Regions from separate parts of the Lysinibacillus sp. YS11 genome, predicted to be linked through region 2. Evidence: riboswitches for the same ligand, from Rfam matches in the RefSeq annotation. Region 2 holds a riboswitch; the other holds the start of a gene.

Region 1 (4,220 bases), 1.1 Mb from region 2:
GTTAAAATTTGACCTGTATAGAAGTCAGCATGATTAGAGGCTAAAAATAATACACTTTTCGCAATCTCTTCTGGTTGCGCTAAACGTTTTAATGGATATTTTGCGGATTCTTCCTCCACATAGTTATCGCCAAACTCTTGTAGAATGTCCGTAAATGTTCCACTAGGAGCAACTGCATTGACAAGTATAGAAGGTGCTAATTCTCTTGCTAAAGCCTTTGTAAAAGCATTAATAGCACCCTTCGCAGCTGAATAATGCGTGAATTCTTCACAACCCAAGCTACCAATATCAGATGAAATATTAATGATTTTTCCTGTATTACGTTCCTTCATTCTTTTAGCTGCTTCACGGCAATTATAGAAACAGCCATATAAATGAACTTTAATCATACGATCCCACTGCTCATCCGTTAAATCTGTAATGCTGGAACCCTGTGCAAATCCAGCGTTATTTACAAGAACATCAAGATCCCCGAGATGCTCGTCCATGAATTGATGCATCGCTTGTACTTCTTGAGAGTTAGAAACATCTGCATGGAATATTAAAGCTTTCACACCCAACTTTTCTGCTTCTGCACGTACAGCTTCTGCCTCTTGCTCATCCCCAATATAATTAATTAAAATATTGGCTCCATGTTGCGCAAAGCCTAAAGCAATTGCTTTACCGATTCCTTTACTAGAGCCTGTAATTAAAACATTTTTTCCTGTAAAATTAATGTCCATTATGATCATTCTCCAATTTGAATTTTGCCACTAGACCTTGCAGCTCTTCTGCTGTTTTGCCCAGTGATGAAGAGGCATCCTTTACTTCCTGCATGGTAGATAATTGCTCTTGTGTAGAATTCGAGACATTTGAAGAGAACTCTGCTGACTGCTCTGCAGATTGTTTAATATTATTAACAGATGCCGCCACTTCTTCTGAGGATGCAGAAATTTGTTGTGAGGCTGCTGAAATTTCACGTATTTGGCTAGCTACTTCTTCTGAGGAAGTAAGAATTTCTTTAAAGATTTCGCCTACTTCATTGGTAAATGCCATCCCTACCTTAACATCCTCTTTGCCTTTTTCCATAACTGTGATAGAAGCGTTTGAATCAGACTGAATAGAACTAATTAAATTATAAATTTCTGTTGCTGATTGAGAGGATTGTTCAGCTAAGCGTCTCACTTCATCCGCAACAACGGCAAAGCCTTTACCATGTTCACCTGCTCGTGCCGCTTCGATCGCAGCATTTAATGCTAATAGATTTGTTTGATCGGCAATAGCAGTAATTAAGCTAACAATTTCACTTATTTTTTTGTATTAACATGTAGTCCATTAATGGTTGTCCCTATTTGTTCAACAGAATCATTAATTAACTCCATTTGAGCAATAACTTGTTGTACAACTTCATTGCCTCGTTCAGAAGCCTGTGATGCTGAAATAGAGGATTCCGCAGCTACATTTGCAGAATCAGCAATTTGCTGAATACCTGTTGCAGTTTCTTCCATAGCAGCAGCTGTTTCCTCTGTCATGGTCATCGAGGCCTCAGCATTTTGTGTAATTTGATTCATGTCTAGTGCAATATTTGTTGAGCTGTTATAAGTTTCACCAGCATGTACCGTTAATTGATTGGCTGCTGAAGAAACGTGATTGGATGTATTGCGTATGTTTAAAATAATATGTTGCAAATTAGCCACCATTGTACGAATGGATTCAGATAATTTACCAATTTCATCCTTTGATGTCTCTAAATCCACATCTATTAATTCACCATTTGCCACTTGATTGGCAACGTTCACTACTTTTTTCAGTGGCTTTAATAGTCGATCTATAATTATGTAAACTAAAACTAATAAAATTAAAATGCCGATAATGGCAATGACAATTTGCTTAATCACACTTGTTTTAATAATCGTATTGATATAATCAGCGGAGTAATCAATCCCTAATAGGGCAATCAGTTGGCCATTATCATCTTTAATAGGACTAAAAACCGTTCTCCAAGAACCAAAAGGATCCTCGAATATATCAGTTACCTCTGTACTATTATTTTCAATAGCTAATTTTGCTGTTTCTACATGTTCATCCGCTAAATCAGTAAAAATTTCACCGGCTTCATATACTTCATTTAGATTAGAGGTATAGCCAATTGGATTGACGCCACCCTCATCCTTGACATCCCAAATATAACTCCAGCTCATAATACCTTGCTGTTCCTGAATCATATCAAGTTGCTTTTGGATCTTTGTAAACTTTGCGTTTGTTTCCCCTTTTTCGGACAGCAAATCTTTTACTTCATCACTGTCTAAGTTCATAGCTGTTAATAAACCAACACTTTTTAATTCTTGCTCCAAATCCACATTCATCCGATTATTCAATTCACTAATACTTTGCGTCGTAATAATAGCGATAAGCAGTAATACAACGATAGAGACTGTTAGTAAAAGCTTATTTTTTAATGATGTGTTTTTTAACAACTTCATTTCCCCTTTTCCTCCTTTGAACTTTACTTGCAAAAAAATGCCTATTTCAAAAGAAATAGGCATAAAAGAACAAAAACTAGAATGAGAATGATACAACTAGCACTCTTTTGCAACCCAGCCGCCATAGCACTTATTGCCTTAGACCTGTAGCTTTGCGTCTTTACTTTTCAGTAAATTTGCCTATATTTCCCTACCAAAATTAACACAGTAGGTAAAAGTAGTCAATGCTCTCTACTTAAAACATACATATTTTATACTAGCTGTTCCTTCATTAATAATTATATAAATTACTTAATTATGATTCATCTATTGAACAAAATAAAACAGCTACAACCTCAATTAGCGTTGTAGCTGTCCACTTTCAATTCACTTACCCCTAAGTGTTTGAATAAATTATACGTTTTGTGTGACAAGTAATACGGAAGGTATAAAGGATAACGCAAACATAGCGATATACCATACGGAAGTACGACGTAATGAAAAGCGTACTTTTTTTCGTTCCGCATAAAAAATATCTAACATAACTGCAACAATAAAAGGCATTGTAATACATGCAATAGCTACTAATAAGATGTCAAAATAAATCATACAAGCACCCCTTTGTCTGTGAACATTTTTCATCTTTTTTGTGAACATTTTGTGATAATTTTATTGTACACAATTTCGTCACAAATTGTCAACGAGTTTTAAAGAAAAAAATGGCACTTTATGATTGATATCCATTGTGCATTATGCTCTATATTTATATGTTAGGCCCCTTAAAAAATTTCGTACGAATGAATCGCCACACTCTTTATAATTACGATGACTTGGATTTCTTAAAATAGCACCTAATTCACCTTTTGTAACTTTAATGCCGCCGTCATATAAAATCTCAAGCATCTCCTCAGTTGTTAAAGCTAAAGCAATTTTTACTTTCTTTAGCAGCATATTATTTGGGCTTTCTTTACCTGACACAGGTAAAGGTCCAACAGCCTGTCCTTCTCTTGGTTTCTGAGGCCCGCGTTTAAAAGTAATTAATCCATTTAAAAATGCCTCTAACATTTTATTATTACATTTGATGTATTCCTCTGGCGCTTCTTCCTCATCATTAATCTTAATCAGCATATTTAATACTTCTTCCTTTGTATAATCCATGCCACCAAGTTTAAAAATTTCTACCATATCTACATTTTTTATATCGAACGCATAGCGTAAACGAATTAAGATATCATTATTTGTCATTATATTTCCTCCTTTAATTAACCTTATATAGTAAAGAGCCAGGCTTAATTATAACAGAGAGTTTGCTGATTATTGCTAGCTTTCCACAAGTTGTTGTTGTTAGCAAATAGCGTGTGCATTTCCTACTTTTTAAATGTATGAAAAATTTAATCGCAACCATTCTAAGGTCAAGGAGGTGAGAACAATGGCTAACAATAACCGCAGTTCAAATAAACTTCTAGTACCTGGAGTACATGAGGCTGTCAATCAAATGAAATATGAAATTGCACAAGAGTTTGGCGTTCAGCTTGGGCCAGAAGCATCTTCTCGTGCAAATGGTTCCGTTGGAGGAGAGATTACAAAACGTCTTGTTGAAATCGCTGAAAAACGTTCAAAAGGTTTATTATAATTAAATACTAATAAGAAAAGAACGAATCCCATTTACATAATTGGAATTCGTTCTTTCGTGCTCTATAAAATTATGCTATTTGCAATTCCTTCCCTGAGCTCTTAAGCGTTAGCATAACGATAAAGGAAATACAATACAGTGCTGCT
Region 2 (4,220 bases):
GAAGAAATATTTACAGATTCATGATGCTGCCCAAGCAGAAAGGCTAGAGCATTTAGCACATGAGGAAATGCTAACAAAGCAGCTCATTAGAGAAATTAAAGAGGCGGAGGAAGCGGGAGAAGTAGCTCTTACAAGGCTAGGGCAAGCAGCAGCTTCATTACATTCGGCCAATGGATATTCCACATGGGATACATTTTTTGGCGGTGGGCTGATTGCTACGCACTTAAAGCATGATGCACTCGATCAGTCTGAAAACTATTTACATAGTGCTCAAATTGCGTTACAACGGTTTCATAATGAATTATTAGATGTTCATGAAATGTCTACGAAATCGCTGCATATTGAAACAGATGGGTTTGTTAAGTTTGCTGATTACTTTTTTGATGATATTTTTTCAGCATGGTCTGTTCATTCTAAAATCTCGACAGCAAGGGAACAGGTCTCGCGTGTTCAAGATGATGTACATAATACGATTTGGCGCTTACAGGATAAACATAATAAAGCTGTCAACTACCTACAATCATTAGAAAAAGAAAAAGAGCTTATTTTCAATGACTAGGGAAAGTCTGAGATTTTTCTCAGACTTTTTATTTTGGTAGTATTGTTCAATGATTTCAACTCTTCTGACGTTGTGCTAAAATGATACATATACTATAACGTGGAAATACACGTAAACTAAGGGAGTTTTACAACATGACAAGTCGTTTAGTAGAAGAGTTTTTTGAGCTCGTACAAATTGATTCGGAAACAAAACATGAACAACTAATAGCACCAATTCTTGTAGATAAGTTAACTGCACTTGGATTTTCAGTGATTCAAGACGATGCACATACGCGTAATGGACATGGGGCAGGTAATATTATTGCCACATTAAAAGGCACATTGGATGTAGAGCCAATCTATTTCACTTCTCATATGGATACTGTCGTTCCAGGAAAAGGCATCAAACCGTCTTTACGTGAAGATGGCTATATCGTATCAGATGGTACGACGATTTTAGGTGCCGATGATAAAGCAGGACTAGCTGCTCTATTTGAGATGGTCAAACGTTTGAAAGAGCAAAATATTGCACATGGCGATATTGAATTTATTATTACGGCTGGTGAAGAAAGTGGCCTTGTTGGCGCTAAAGAGTTAGATCCAGCTAACATTAAAGCAAAATATGGATTTGCGGTTGATAGCGATGGCAAAGTTGGTGGTATCGTGACAGCAGCACCATTCCAAGCGAAAATTTTCACAAAGATTATTGGAAAAACGGCACATGCAGGGGTTGCTCCTGAAAAGGGCATTTCTGCCATAACAGTCGCATCAAAATGCATTGCTCAAATGAAACTAGGTCGTTTAGATGAAGAAACAACAGCGAATATTGGGCGTTTTGAAGGTGGACAAGCGACGAATATTGTTTGTGACGAAGTGACAATCCTTGCAGAAGCACGCTCTATAGACAAAGCTAAATTGGATGCGCAAACAAAGCATATGCAAGATACGTTTGAACAAGTAGCTGCTTCTTTAGGCGCACGTGCAGAGGTAGAAGTGAAGCTAATGTATCCAGGCTTCCGTGTAACGGAATCTGATAAAGTAGTTCAGGTAGCTATGGCTGCTGCACGCAATATTGATCGTACACCGACACTAGGCATTTCTGGTGGAGGCTCAGATGCAAACGTCATCGCAGGCTTTGGTATTCCTACAGTTAATTTATCTGTTGGATACGAGGATATCCATACAACAAATGAAAAAATACCAGTAGAAGAACTTGAAAAATTAGCAGATTTACTAGTAGAAATCGTCAAAGAATCGGCGAAAAACTAACAGTCGAATAAGGATGTGACCCTATGGAAAGTGTCAAAGCAGTCGTTTTTGCTTGTGGGACAGAGGAGTATGCTGTGCCTGTGGAGCAAGCGATTTCAATTGAAAAATTAGAGCAAGTAACACCTATTCCTCATTTACCTAACTATCTTCTAGGCTTTACAAGAATTCGCGGTGAGCTTGTACCTGTTCTTGATTTTGAACGCATACTGTACAATCGTTCATCGAATACAGCAACTGCTCGTATCATTGTGTTGAATACAGATGTTGTTAATTATGGATTACTTGTTACAGAAGCACGTGAAATTCTTGATTTCGATGAATCAGTACTTCAGCAATTGGGTCTAGTCAATTATAGTAAAACACGCTATTTTACTGCGGTAGCTAATCTTGAAAATCGAATGATAACATATGTTGATCCAAAAATACTGGTTAATTCATTAGAGGGCATTCGAGAAATTATCGATTATTTACACAAAATGCTTGAAAATGAAAAGGAAAACGTAGAGGCTTAAGTACTCTACGTTTTTTTATGTTTGAATAGTAAATTTAACCTGTATTTTGTCGTTTTTACGTGATCATACATGTGACAATTATGCATTATACCTACAGACAAACAATTGCTAACCGCGTATGATAATGATTAAGAAAAAACTGAAAAAGGCAAACTTCACCGAAAGGGAGGGACGCAAAGCCATGAGTCTAAACACTATAATTTCAGTGCAAGATTGTCAGGTTGCCAGGTTCTGTTCTAGGGGCCGTGGCGAGTAGAATGGAGTTAGTTCGTATGAAGAGACAATTAAAAGTATGGACCGCACTAATCGTCATCATGATTAGTTCATTAGCTTTATCAAGTGGAAAGGTTGATGCCATGTCTATACAGGAAAAGGCTACATGGCTGTGGGATACATCCCTCATCATGGATGACCAAGAAAAAATATTATTATTTTTAGAACATAACGATGTCAATAAAGTTTATCTGCAAATCGATCAAGGCATAGCGAGCAATGACTATAAGCATTTTATTAGTAACGCTTCTCACAGAGGTATTCGCATTTATGCATTGGATGGTGCTGCAAGCTGGGTTTCAGCTGAGGGTAGTCGAAGCCAAGACGAATTGTTTAATTGGTTACATACATATAATGAGAATTCAACTGAATCTGAGCAATTTTCTGGGGTTCACCTTGATGTAGAACCTTATTTAAATAGTGGATGGAGCTTACATCAAGCACAAACGATAGAATCCTATCAAGCACTAATAATGAAAGCAAGTGAGAAGGCAAGTCAGTTACAACTTACTTTAGAAGTAGATATGCCATTTTGGTTTGATGAAGTTCAGTATAATAACCAATTTGGAAAAGGGTTATTAGCTGATTGGGTCATTGACCATACGGATAGTGTGACGATCATGGCCTATCGTGATGCTGCAAAAGATATTATCTCTATTGTAGAACATGAAATCGCTTATGCTTCCACTGTGAATAAATCAATTGTAATTGGTGTAGAAACAGGCGCTTCAGAGGAAGGGGAAAATATTACTTTTTATGATAATGGAGAAGCCTTTATGAATGAACAGCTTATACTTGTTCAGCAACATTTTTCAAATAACGATGCTTTTTATGGAGTAGCCATTCATTATGTGGAGAATTGGATGACCATGCGTCCATAAAAAAAGTCCTTCCAGTGTTAAACTGGAAGGGCTTTTCTATTGGTATTAGGACAGTCGACCACTGTAGTCCTCGAATTTAAATTCACGAATGACTTTAATACCTTCTTCATCATTATAAGAAACGATAGATGGTAAGTTGACACCGTTAAACATATGGTTTTTCACCATTGAATAATGAGCCATATCTGTGAATACAAGACGATCACCTGGTTTTAATGGCTGTTCAAACGAATAATCGCCAATCACATCACCAGCTAGACATGTTAGTCCGCCTAAGCGATATGTGTGTGCTAATTCATTTGCTTGTCCAGAACCAATAATCATTGGACGGTAAGGCATTTCAAGTACATCAGGCATGTGACATGTTGCTGATGTATCTAAAATAGCAAGATCCATTCCATTTTCTTGAATATCTAGCACCGTTGCTACTAAATAACCTGTATTAAGGGCTACTGCTTCACCTGGCTCAAGATAAACAAGCAGGTTATACTTTTCTTGAATATAATTAATGATGTTCACAAGTTTTTCTACATCATAATCATCACGTGTAATATGGTGACCGCCACCGAAGTTTAACCATTTCATTTGGTGTAAAACATCACCAAATTTTTCCTCAACTACTTCAATAATACGCTCTAATGTATCAGAATTTTGTTCACACATCGCATGGAAGTGTAAGCCATCGATACCATCAAGCTGTGATTTATCAAAGTTAGCCAATGTTGTACCAAGGCGAGAGTTTGTG

The links. A riboswitch is a leader RNA that binds a small molecule or an ion and turns the genes downstream of it on or off. The one in region 2 is predicted to bind cyclic di-GMP.
Region 1: it holds a riboswitch for cyclic di-GMP, as region 2 does, so the genes downstream of both, LBYS11_RS19920 (methyl-accepting chemotaxis protein) here and LBYS11_RS14060 (amidase) in region 2, are expected to answer to the same signal.

Annotation. Positions count from the first base shown of each region.
Region 1 covers NZ_CP026007.1:3,960,876-3,965,095, forward strand. The annotation lists gene LBYS11_RS19915 (SDR family NAD(P)-dependent oxidoreductase) at 1-722, opposite strand, end outside; gene LBYS11_RS23840 (methyl-accepting chemotaxis protein) at 712-1,290, opposite strand; gene LBYS11_RS19920 (methyl-accepting chemotaxis protein) at 1,287-2,462, opposite strand; cyclic di-GMP riboswitch class I at 2,568-2,653, opposite strand; gene LBYS11_RS19925 (hypothetical protein) at 2,856-3,050, opposite strand; gene LBYS11_RS19930 (YehS family protein) at 3,192-3,686, opposite strand; gene LBYS11_RS19935 (alpha/beta-type small acid-soluble spore protein) at 3,871-4,074, shown strand; gene LBYS11_RS19940 (MFS transporter) at 4,145-4,220, opposite strand, start outside.
Region 2 covers NZ_CP026007.1:2,831,404-2,835,623, reverse strand. The annotation lists gene LBYS11_RS14075 (hypothetical protein) at 1-559, shown strand, start outside; gene LBYS11_RS14070 (M20/M25/M40 family metallo-hydrolase) at 694-1,809, shown strand; gene LBYS11_RS14065 (chemotaxis protein CheW) at 1,833-2,321, shown strand; cyclic di-GMP riboswitch class I at 2,459-2,550, shown strand; gene LBYS11_RS14060 (amidase) at 2,594-3,475, shown strand; gene nspC (carboxynorspermidine decarboxylase) at 3,521-4,220, opposite strand, start outside.